2 regions of the Streptomyces sp. NPDC002790 genome follow, and region 1 is predicted to be linked to the other one. Evidence: predicted binding sites of a transcription regulator. Region 1 holds the regulator's gene; the other holds the start of a gene.
The links. Region 1 encodes HspR, which represses chaperone genes until heat shock. Its sites were predicted from a motif close to TTGAGNNNNNNNNNCTCAA; they were not measured.
Positions count from the first base shown of each region.

Region 1 (5,832 bases):
CATCGACGCGAACGGCATCATGCACGTCACGGCCAAGGACCTCGGCACGGGCAAGGAGCAGAAGATGACCGTCACCGGTGGCTCCTCGCTGCCGAAGGACGAGGTCAACCGGATGCGCGAAGAGGCCGAGAAGTACGCGGACGAGGACCACGCCCGCCGCGAGGCCGCCGAGTCCCGCAACCAGGGCGAGCAGCTCGTCTACCAGACGGAGAAGTTCCTCAAGGACAACGAGGAGAAGGTCCCGGGCGAGGTGAAGACCGAGGTCGAGGAGGCGCTCACCGAGCTGAAGGAGAAGCTCAAGGGCGAGGACTCGGCCGAGATCCGCACCGCGACCGAGAAGGTCGCCGCCGTCTCGCAGAAGCTGGGCCAGGCCATGTACGCCGACGCCCAGGCCGCCGGTGGCGCCGAGGCCCCGCAGGGTGACGACGCCCCGCAGGGTGACGCCAAGGCCGACGACGACGTCGTGGACGCCGAGATCGTCGACGAGGACAAGGACCGCAAGGACGGTGCCGCGTGACCGAGGAGACCCCGGGCTTCGACGAGAACGAGAAGCCTGAAGTCCCCTCCGGCAGCGCGGCGTCCGCCGCAGATGATGCCGCCGAGCCGCAGGCCGCTCCCTCCGAAGAGGAGGGGGCGGCCCCGGCCGGGGACTCAGCTTCCGCTCAGTCCGCAGCAGACATTGCCCTGACGGCGCAGCTGGACCAGGTGCGTACCGCGCTCAACGAGCGCACCGCGGACCTCCAGCGGCTGCAGGCCGAGTACCAGAACTACCGGCGCCGTGTGGAGCGGGACCGCGTCACGGTCAAGGAGATCGCCGTCGCGAACCTCCTGACCGAGCTGCTCCCCGTTCTCGACGACATCGGCCGTGCCCGTGAGCACGGCGAGCTCGTCGGCGGCTTCAAGTCGGTGGCCGAATCCACGGAGACGGTCGCCGCGAAGATGGGCCTTCAGCAGTTCGGCAAGGAGGGCGAGCCCTTCGACCCGACCGTGCACGAGGCCCTGATGCACTCCTACGCGCCGGACGTCACCGAGACGACCTGCGTGGCGATCCTGCAGCCGGGTTACCGGATCGGCGAGCGCACCATCCGCCCCGCGCGGGTGGCCGTGGCCGAGCCGCAGCCGGGTGCGAAGGCGGACGACGCAGCCGAGAAGGATGCCGAGAAGGACAACGGTGGCCCGGAAGAGGGCTGACGTCACACGCATGGGTAAGGAGGGACGTCGAGGCCGATGAGCACCAAGGACTTCATCGAGAAGGACTACTACAAGGTCCTCGGCGTCCCGAAGGACGCCACCGACGCCGAGATCAAGAAGGCGTACCGCAAGCTCGCCCGTGAGAACCACCCCGACGCCAACAAGGGCAACGACAAGGCGGAGGAGCGCTTCAAGGAGATCTCCGAGGCGAACGACATCCTCGGGGACCCCAAGAAGCGCAAGGAGTACGACGAGGCGCGCGCCCTGTTCGGCAGCGGCGGGTTCCGACCGGGACCCGGCGGCGCCGGCGGCAACGGCTCGTTCAACTTCGACCTGGGCGACCTCTTCGGAGGCGGCGCCCAGGGCCAGGCGGGTCAGGGCGGCTTCGGCGGCGGCATCGGCGATGTGTTCGGTGGACTGTTCAACCGGGGCGGTGCGGGCGCGGGTACGCGTACGCAGCCGCGCCGGGGCCAGGACATCGAGTCCGAGGTGACGCTCAGCTTCACCGAGGCGGTGGACGGGGCCACGGTCCCGCTGCGCATGTCGTCGCAGGCCCCCTGCAAGGCGTGCTCCGGCACCGGCGATGCGAACGGCACACCGCGCGTGTGCCCGACGTGCGTCGGCACCGGACAGGTCTCGCGGGGCGGCGGTGGCGGCTTCTCGCTCACCGACCCGTGCGTGGACTGCAAGGGCCGCGGCCTGATCGCCGAGACGCCGTGCGAGGTCTGCAAGGGCAGCGGGCGGGCGAAGTCCTCCCGCACCATGCAGGTCAGGATCCCCGCGGGGGTCTCCGACGGCCAGCGCATCCGGCTCCGCGGCAAGGGCGCTCCCGGTGAACGGGGCGGCCCGGCGGGCGATCTGTACGTCGTCGTGCACGTCGACGCCCACCCGGTCTTCGGCCGCAAGGGCGACAACCTCACGGTCACCGTCCCGGTGACGTTCACCGAGGCGGCGCTCGGCGCCGAGGTCAAGGTGCCCACGCTCGGCGGTCCCGCCGTCACCCTGAAGCTGCCCACGGGCACGCCGAACGGGCGGACGATGCGGGCCCGCGGCAAGGGTGCCGTCCGCAAGGACGGCACGCGCGGCGATCTCCTGGTGACGGTCGAGGTGGACGTCCCCAAGGACCTTTCGGAGGACGCCCGCAGCGCCCTCGAGTCGTACCGCAAGGCGACTGAGGACATCGACGTGCGGGCAGAACTGTTCAAGGCCGCGAAGGGAGCGTGAGTGTGATGGACGGGCAGCGGGGTCGTCGGCGCAGCAACCCTCCCCCAAGGACTGCGTCCAGGGGGTACCCCCCGCCACTGACCGACGAGACGCCGGTGTACGTCATCTCGGTGGCGGCACAGCTGTCCGGCCTGCACCCACAGACCCTGCGCCAGTACGACCGCCTCGGCCTGGTCTCGCCCGACCGCACGGCCGGGCGCGGTCGGCGCTACTCGGCCCGCGACATCGACCTGCTCCGCACGGTGCAGCACTTGTCGCAGGCCGAGGGCATCAACCTGGCAGGCATCAAGCGCATCATCGAGCTGGAGAACCAGGTCGCCGCGCTGCAGTCCCGTGTCGCCGAGCTCTCCGCTGCGGTGGAGGGCGCGGCCTCCGCGATCCAGCAGCGCGAGGCGGCGGTGCACGCCTCGTATCGCCGGGACCTGGTCCCGTACCAGGAGGTCCAGCAGACGAGCGCGCTCGTGGTGTGGCGGCCGAAGCGGTCGTCCGAGCAGTAGTCCGCACTCATGCGTGAAGGGCCCCGGAGGCGTTGTCTCCGGGGCCCTTTCGGATGCCGCAGGATGGTGTCATGACCGAGATCCGCACCCCCCGCCTCCTCCTGCGCCGCTGGCAGCCGGACGACGACCTCGCCCCGCTCGCCGAGATCCAGGCCGACCCCGCCGTGATGCGCCGCGTCGGCGACCGGGCCCCGCGCTCCCTCGACGGGACCTTCGAGGACATCGAGCGCTGGGAGGAGGAGTGGGACGACGAGGGCTTCGGGGTCTTCGCCGTGGAACTCCTCGGCTCCGGCGAACTGGTGGGCGCCGTCGGCCTGTACGTGCCGGAGGTCCCGCGGCAGGTGGCGGGACAGATCGCGATCCAGTGGCGGCTCGGCCGCGTGTTCTGGGGCCAGGGGTACGCCTCGGAGGCGGCGCAGGCCACGCTGGAGTTCGCCGTTCAGGACCGGGGCATCGACCGGGTCGTCGCGGTGACGACGGAGGACGACACGTCCTCGGAGAAGGTTCTCCACAAGCTGGGGATGGCGCCGCTGCCCGGCGAAGTGGCGGGCTGCCGGCTGTACGCGATCGACCTGACGGAGTTCGAGGCGTGAGCAGGCATGAGGGACCCAAGGGCTGTGAGATTCCTGTGAAGCTCGTGGATGCCTCGCGGAGGTGTCCGGTATTCGCCGTCTTCGGCTTCATGTGAAGAACTAATGGACCCGTTTTCATTGCGGTGTGGCTTCACCTCTTGACGGTCCCCGGGCGGGCGAGTTGGCTTCGAGCCACCTCGGCCGCACCGTTGCGGCCACGTCAGGGAGGTATCCGCACATGAACACGCGTATGCGTTGCGCCGCCATGGCCGGCGCCGCATCCGTCCTGGTCGTCTCGCTCTCGGCCTGTGGCGGCGTGCTGCCGGGCGGCGACAACGAGCCCAGCGCGTCCGTCACCAAGGGGAACGACGTCAAGATCGGCCTGCTTCTCCCGGAGAAGGGGGCCACGCGCTACGAGAAGTTCGACCACCCCATCTTCCAGCGTCAGGTGGCGAAGCTGACCGGCGGCAAGGGGCAGCTGGTCTACGCCAATGCCAAGCAGAACGCCGCCCTCCAGCGCAAGCAGCTGCAGCAGATGATCGACGCCAAGGTCGACACGATCGTCGTCGACGCCGTGGACGCCGAGAACATCGCCCCGGCCGTGCGCAAGGCCAAGGACGCGGGCATCCACGTCATCGCGTACGACCGGCTCGCCCAGGGGCCCGTGGACGCCTACGTCGGCTTCGACAACGAGCTCGTCGGCCAGACCCAGGGGAAGGCGCTGGTCTCCGCGCTCGGCGGGGCCAAGGCCACCAAGCGCGACAAGGTCGTGATGATCAACGGCTCGCCCGACGACCCCAACGCCGCGCAGTTCAAGAGCGCCGCCCGCGCCGAGCTGGGCAACGCCGTGACCGTCGCGAAGTCGTACGACACCGCGGGCTGGAAGGCGTCCAACGCCAAGGCCAACATGGAGCAGGCCATCAACGCGCTCGGTGCGGACGACATCGCGGGCGTGTACGTCGCCAACGACGGGATGACCGAAGGCGTGATCGCCGCCCTGAAGGAGGCCGGCGTCCGCGAGATGCCGCCGATCACCGGGCAGGACGCCGAACTCGCCGCCGTGCAGCGGATCCTGGACGGCGAGCAGTACATGAGCGTCTACAAGCCGTACCCGGACGAGGCGCAGACCGCCGCCGAGATGGCCGTGCGGATCTCGCAGGGGCGCGACATCGAGTTCGAGGCGCTGGCGATGGACCGCACCGACAGCCCGACGACCAAGCAGATCAGGACGGCGAGCGTCAGCGTCGTCGCGCTCACCAAGGGCAACATCAAGAGCACCCTCGTCAAGGACAAGATCTTCAAGCTGTCGCAGATCTGCACGGCGAAGTACGAACAGGCCTGTGTGGAGGCCGGGTTGAAGTGATCTCCGCCGCGGGGGCGGGTCAGTCCGCGTCCTCCAGGATGCCCGACTGCCCGATCAGATAGCCCAGTTGTGCCCTGCTGTCGCTGCCCAGCGTCGCCGCGAGCTTCGCGATGTGCACGCGGACCGTGCGGATGTTCATGCCGAGCCGCTCCGCGATCACCGCGTCCGTGTGGCCCTCGATGAGGAGCGTCGCGATGGTGCGCTGGCGCGTCGTGACACCGTCCGAGACCGGCTCCTCGACCGCCGCGTGCGGGAACATCGGCGTGGCCAGCTGCCACAGACGCTCGAACGTGGTCGCCAGGTAGGAGATCAGCGCCGGGTGCCGGAGCTCCAGGGCCACCGTGCGGTCCTGGTTCGCGGGGATGAAGGCGACGGTGCGGTCCAGCATGATGAGGCGCTCGGTCACTTCGTCGAGGGTGCGGACCTGGACGTTGCCGGCCAGCTGCTCGAAGTGGGCGAGCACGGCCTGCGAGTGGCGTGACGTGTGCTGGTAGAGGGTCCGCATCCGACAGCCGCGGGCCAGCAGTTCCTGCTCCTTGGGCAGGGCCGAGGCGAGCAGGGGGGCCGGGCGGTGGCCGCCCGGCTGGATGGTGAGCAGTTCGGTCGACGAGGTGGACATGGCTTCGCCGATCGCGTCGTTGATGCGCCGGAAGCCGAGCAGGACGGTGATCATGGGGGCGTCAGGGACGGCCGCCCGCTCGGCGTCCAGGGCCATGAGCGGGGCGAAGGTCTCGGCCAGCTTCGCCTCCTGGCTGCGGCGCAGGGCGATGTTCTCCTCGACGGCCCGCAACAGTCGGGGCAGCGCGATCGCGGGGGGTACCGGTCGCAGCCATCCGGGGTCCTCGGGGTCCGGGCGGAGCAGTGCGTGCGCTTCGAGACAGGGAGCCGGCTCGGAGTCCGCGTGCGGTACGCGGCCTTCGCGCAGGGCGCGGGTGTAGAGCCGCATGCCTGCCTCGCACACCTCGCCGACGTCGTGCGAATGAAC
Region 1 is NZ_JBEOVM010000058.1:14,922-20,753, reverse strand. Features, by position in the region: gene dnaK (molecular chaperone DnaK) at 1-517, shown strand, start outside; gene grpE (nucleotide exchange factor GrpE) at 514-1,191, shown strand; gene dnaJ (molecular chaperone DnaJ) at 1,228-2,415, shown strand; gene ABT004_RS23430 (heat shock protein transcriptional repressor HspR) at 2,421-2,912, shown strand; gene ABT004_RS23425 (GNAT family N-acetyltransferase) at 2,984-3,505, shown strand; gene ABT004_RS23420 (sugar ABC transporter substrate-binding protein) at 3,723-4,847, shown strand; gene ABT004_RS23415 (LuxR C-terminal-related transcriptional regulator) at 4,867-5,793, opposite strand.

Region 2 (5,832 bases), on a different contig from region 1:
GCCCGTCGGCGGGATCCGGCTCGCGGTCGACGAAGCCGAGCTCCTCCAGGGCCCTCAGCTGCCGGCTCATCGTCGCCTTGCCGACGCCGATGTACCCGGCGAGCTCGGTGGCCCGCTGCGCCCCGCACTCCTCCAGGCGCACCAGAAGCCCGTACGCGGCCGGCTCCAGGTCGGGGTGGACCTCGCGGGCCATCTCGCCGGAGTTGGCCCGGGCCCGGCGCAGGAAGACGGTCAACTCGCGTTCAAGAGCGAGGAACTCACCGTCCACAGCCGTCGGCACGGCCGCGGGTCGCGGTTCGGTTTCCGCGCTCCGTCGCCCGCCGCTTCCGTCTTCGCCCACGTCAGCACCCATGACCAGATTTTCCCCTACTTCCCGGGGGTTCCCGGGTCTGAAAGTTATCGCCCATCACGGGCATCACCGCAGTTCCACCAGTATTTCGCAGGAGTAGACCAACGGCACACACCGACCCCTCTTCCCACCCACGGGTCTACATGCGTAGAGTTTTTTCACTGCCCATTCGTGGCATGCACACACCATCTAGCGCACTGGCGCCACCGCACGTCACCCCACGTCGTTCTCGGAGGCCGCTCATGCCCGTGCAGAGACCTGTCCCCACCCGTCGCAGACGCCGCAGCCGCCTCGGAATCACCGGCACCCTGCTCGCGTCGCTCTCCCTCCTCCTCGCCCTGCCCGGCGCGGCGCAGGCCGCGGACACCCCCGCCCGGGGCGAGGCCCACATGGGCATGGGGGTCGCCGCACACGACGGCGTCGGCTCCCCGCCGCCCACCAACGGCACCAACGCCGTACAGACCGAAGGCGTCGACGTCTCCGGCCACCAGGGCAACGTGGCCTGGTCGACGCTCTGGAACAGCGGCGTGCGCTGGGCCTACACCAAGGCCACCGAAGGCACGTACTACACGAGCCCGTACTTCGCGCAGCAGTACAACGGCTCCTACAACGTGGGCATGGTCCGCGGCGCGTACCACTTCGCGACCCCGGACACCACGAACGGCGCCACACAGGCCAACTACTTCGTGGACCACGGAGGCGGCTGGTCCAAGGACGGCAAGACGCTGCCGGGTGCGCTGGACATCGAGTGGAACCCGTACGGGGCCTCCTGCTACGGCAAGTCGCAGTCCGCGATGGTGACGTGGATCCGGGACTTCGTGAACCAGTACAAGGCCCGCACGGGACGTGACGCCGTCATCTACACGGCGACCAGCTGGTGGACGGAGTGCACGGGCAACTCCAGCGCCTTCGCCGCCAACAACCCGCTGTGGATCGCCCGGTACGCCTCCACCGTGGGGACGCTCCCGGCCGGCTGGGGCTTCTACACGATGTGGCAGTACACCTCCACGGGCCCGACGGTCGGCGACCACAACAAATTCAACGGCGCCCTCGACCGCATAGTCGCCCTCGCCAACGGCTGACCCGCTTCAGCCCCGCATTTCAAGCCCCGCTGTCGGACGAGAGACAGCGGGGCCCTGGGCACAGCCCCGATCTTTTCCAGCCCCGCCGGCGATTGAGGCGCGGGGTCCGGGGCAGAGCCCCGCGTCCTCAACCCCGGTGCGGCTCAAGCGGCGATCGGCACCGACACATCCGCCGAGGCAGGCGCAAGCGCCAGCTCAAGAACCTGCCGCACATCGTTCACCGGGTGCACCTCCAACTTCTCCAGCACCTCCGCAGGTACATCGTCCAGATCCGCCTCATTCCGCTTCGGGATGACGACAGTCGTGATCCCGGCCCGATGCGCGGCCAGCAGCTTCTGCTTGAGGCCACCGATCGGCAGCACCCGCCCGGTCAGCGACACCTCACCGGTCATCGCCACATCCGTACGGACGAGCCGCCCGCTCAGCAGGGACGCCAGCGCCGTCGTCATCGTGACGCCGGCGCTCGGCCCGTCCTTGGGCACGGCGCCCGCCGGGAAGTGGATGTGCGCGCCGCGCTCCTTCAGGTCGGCGACGGGCAGCTCCAGTTCGGCGCCGTGCGAGCGCAGGAAGGAGAGCGCGATCTGCGCGCTTTCCTTCATCACGTCACCCAGCTGACCAGTCAGGGTCAGACCCGACGCGCCCGTCTCCGGGTCGGCGAGGGACGCCTCCACGAAGAGCACGTCGCCGCCCGCCCCGGTGACCGCGAGCCCCGTCGCCACGCCCGGCACGGACGTGCGCCGCTCGGCAGGATCCTGCGCCGACTCGGGCACGTGGTGCGGCCGCCCGATCAACCCACGCAGGTCACTCTCGCCAACCGTGAACGGCAGCTCCCGCTCACCCAGTTCGTGCTGCGCGGCCACCTTCCGCAGCACGCGCGTCACGGACCGCTCCAGGTTGCGTACGCCCGCCTCCCGCGTGTACTCACCGGCGAGCTTGCGCAGCGCGTCGTCGTCGATGGTGACCTCGTCGGCCGCGAGCCCCGCGCGGTCCAGCTGGCGCGGCATCAGGTGGTCGCGGGCGATGACGACCTTCTCGTCCTCGGTGTAGCCGTCGAGCCGGACCAGCTCCATACGGTCGAGGAGCGCCTCAGGAATGGCTTCCAGGACGTTCGCCGTCGCGAGGAACACGACATCGCTCAGGTCGAGTTCGACTTCCAGGTAGTGGTCCCTGAAGGTGTGGTTCTGCGCCGGGTCGAGCACTTCGAGCAGCGCCGCGGCTGGGTCGCCGCGGAAGTCGGAGCCCACCTTGTCGACCTCGTCGAGGAGGACCACCGGGTTCATCGACCCGGCCTCCTTGATGGCGCGCACGATGCGGCCGGGCAGCGCACCCACGTACGTACGCCGGTGGCCGCGGATCTCGGCCTCGTCCCGTACGCCGCCGAGGGCGACGCGGACGAACTTTCGGCCCATCGCGTGCGCGACGGACTCGCCGAGCGAGGTCTTGCCGACGCCGGGCGGACCGACGAGCGCGAGCACGGCGCCGCCACGCCGCCCGCCGACCACGCCGAGGCCGCGGTCCGCGCGGCGCTTGCGCACGGCCAGGTACTCGGTGATCCGCTCCTTCACGTCGTCCAGACCCGCATGCTCGGCGTCGAGGACGGTGCGGGCGCCCTGGATGTCGTACTCGTCCTCGGTCCGCTCGTTCCACGGAAGTTCGAGGACGGTGTCCAGCCAGGTGCGGATCCAGGAGCCCTCGGGCGACTGGTCGCTCGCCCGCTCCAGCTTCTCGACCTCCTTGAGCGCGGCCTCACGCACCGGCTCCGGGAGGTCGGCGGCCTCCACGCGCGTCCGGTAGTCGTCGGACTCCTCGCCGTCGTCCTTCTCTCCGTTCATCTCGCGCAGTTCCTTGCGGACGGCGTCGAGCTGGCGCCGCAGCAGGAACTCTCGCTGCTGCTTGTCGACGCCTTCCTGGACGTCCTTGGCGATGGACTCGGCGACGTCCTGCTCGGCGAGGTGGTCGCGCAGGTGCCCGGTCGCGAGCTTCAGGCGCTCCACCGGGTCGGCCGTTTCGAGCAGCTCGACCTTCTGGGCGGTGGTGAGGAACGGGGAGTAACCGGAGTTGTCGGCGAGCGCGGACACGTCGTCGATGGCCTGGACGCGGTCCACGACCTGCCAGGCGCCGCGCTTCTTCAGCCAGTTCGTGGCGAGCGCCTTGTACTCCTTGACGAGTTCGGTCACCGCACCCGGCAGCGGGTCGGGTACCTCCTCTTCCACGGTCAGGCCCTCCACCCACAGGGCGGCGCCGGGCCCGGTCGTGCCGGCGCCGATGCGCACGCGGCCGACGCCGCGGATCAGGGCGCCGGGGTCGCCGTCGGCGAGGCGGCCGACCTGCTCGACGGTGCCGAGCACGCCGGTGTTCGCGTACGTCCCGTCGACGCGTGGAACAAGCAGCACCTTCGGCTTGCTCGGTCCAGTACGCGCGGCGGCCTGTGCGGCCTCCACCGCGGCTCGTACGTCGGTGTCGCTGAGGTCCAGGGGCACCACCATTCCGGGCAGCACGACCTCGTCGTCGAGCGGCAGCACGGGCAGGGTGAGCGGTGTGGACGTCGATGCCATGATCTCCCCTTTGGCAGTCAAGTTGAGTTACATGGACTCAATGCTCGGCGGCGCCGAGATGTTCCGGCAGGAGCGTTCGCTGTCAGCGATCGCGACTGGGAGCGGTCGACCGGCCCCACGCCACGGGGCTCCGCCCCGGACCCCGCGCCTCAATCGCCGGCGGGGCTTGAATGAGTCACCCTCTGTGACGCGTGCCATGTGAGACGTGAGCCACAGAAACTCCCCGCGGGCCGCCCACCTCGTCGGCCACAATGGCGGTCATGACGACCCTGCACGACCCCGCTCCACCCGTCGTCCTCGATCGCCGCGAAGGCCCCTTCGGTGAGGTGGTCCTGCGCCGTCACGGCGACCTGCTCCAGATCATCGCCAACGGCACGTTTTTGATGGACACCTCCGACGGCCGCTCCGAACGGCGCCTCGTCGACTCGGCGCTCTCGGCCCGAGCCGCCCGAGCCGCCCCCGACGCCCGCGAGAAGCCGCACGTCCTCATCGGCGGCCTCGGCGTCGGCTTCTCCCTCGCGCACGCGGCCGCCGACCCGCGCTGGGGCGGCATCACGGTCGTCGAGCGGGAGCCCGCGATCATCGACTGGCATCGGAACGGCCCGCTGCGCGAGCTCTCCGCCGAGGCCCTCGCCGACCCCCGTACGGAAATCGTCGAGGCCGACCTCGTACGGCATCTGCACACGGCCACGGACACCTACGACGCGCTCTGCCTCGACATCGACAACGGTCCCGACTGGACCGTCACCGAGGACAACCACACCCTTTACGGACCCTCCGGCCTGGCCGCCTGCAAGGACCGACTCGACCCGGGTGGTGTTCTCGCCGTATGGTCCGCACAGCCGTCAGCAAATTTCGAAGAAACCTTGCGGAATGCCGGATTCCAGGCGGTGCGCACCGAAGAGATCCCGGTTGTCCGGGGCGTCCCTGACGTGGTGCACCTCGCACTGAGGCCCACGTAGCCGACCGGCGGTAACTCCCCGTACGCTGACGTCCGAAACCCGATCATTCAAGCGTCAAGCGCGTCACGACGGCGCGCACTCAGGGGCGGGGCGATGGAGCAGACACACACCTCCCACAACACCACCACGACGACTCAGGGAGCCCAGCGACGGGTCCTTGTCGTCGAGGACGATCCGACCATCGTCGATGCCATCGCCGCCCGACTGCGCGCCGAGGGATTCCTCGTGCAAACCGCGCAGGACGGTCCGGCGGCGGTGGACACGGCCGAGGCCTGGCAGCCCGACCTGCTGATCCTTGACATCATGCTGCCCGGGTTCGACGGGCTCGAAGTCTGCCGGCGCGTTCAGGCCCAGCGGCCTGTGCCGGTCATGATGCTCACGGCGCGCGACGATGAGACGGACATGTTGGTGGGGCTCGGCGTCGGTGCCGACGACTACATGACCAAACCGTTCTCCATGCGGGAACTGGCGGCGCGCGTGCACGTGCTACTGCGCCGTGTCGAGCGGGCGGCGCTCGCGGCCACGACGCCGCGCAGCGGCATCCTGCGGCTCGGCGAGCTGGAGGTCGACCACGCGCAGCGCCGCGTGCGGGTCAGGAGCGAGGACGTACACCTCACTCCCACCGAGTTCGACCTTCTCGTGTGCCTGGCGAACACGCCGCGCGCGGTCCTCTCCCGTGAGCAGCTGCTCGCCGAGGTGTGGGACTGGGCGGACGCCTCGGGCACCCGCACGGTCGACAGCCACATCAAGGCGCTGCGCCGGAAGATCGGCGCGGAGCGCATTCGTACCGTGCACGGCGTGGGCTACGCGCTGGAGACGCCGAACCCGTGAACGGTGGGGACCGGAACCTGGTACCGGGCGGGCGGCCGCACCGGCCGCCGTTC
Region 2 is NZ_JBEOVM010000029.1:18,964-24,795, reverse strand. Features, by position in the region: gene ABT004_RS16060 (MarR family winged helix-turn-helix transcriptional regulator) at 1-340, opposite strand, end outside; gene ABT004_RS16055 (lysozyme) at 592-1,431, shown strand; gene lon (endopeptidase La) at 1,575-3,986, opposite strand; gene ABT004_RS16045 (spermidine synthase family protein) at 4,247-4,948, shown strand; gene ABT004_RS16040 (response regulator transcription factor) at 5,042-5,779, shown strand; gene ABT004_RS16035 (HAMP domain-containing sensor histidine kinase) at 5,797-5,832, shown strand, end outside.
Region 2: a site for HspR is predicted at 4,009-4,027, ahead of lon (endopeptidase La). Genes of this name have one in related genera too.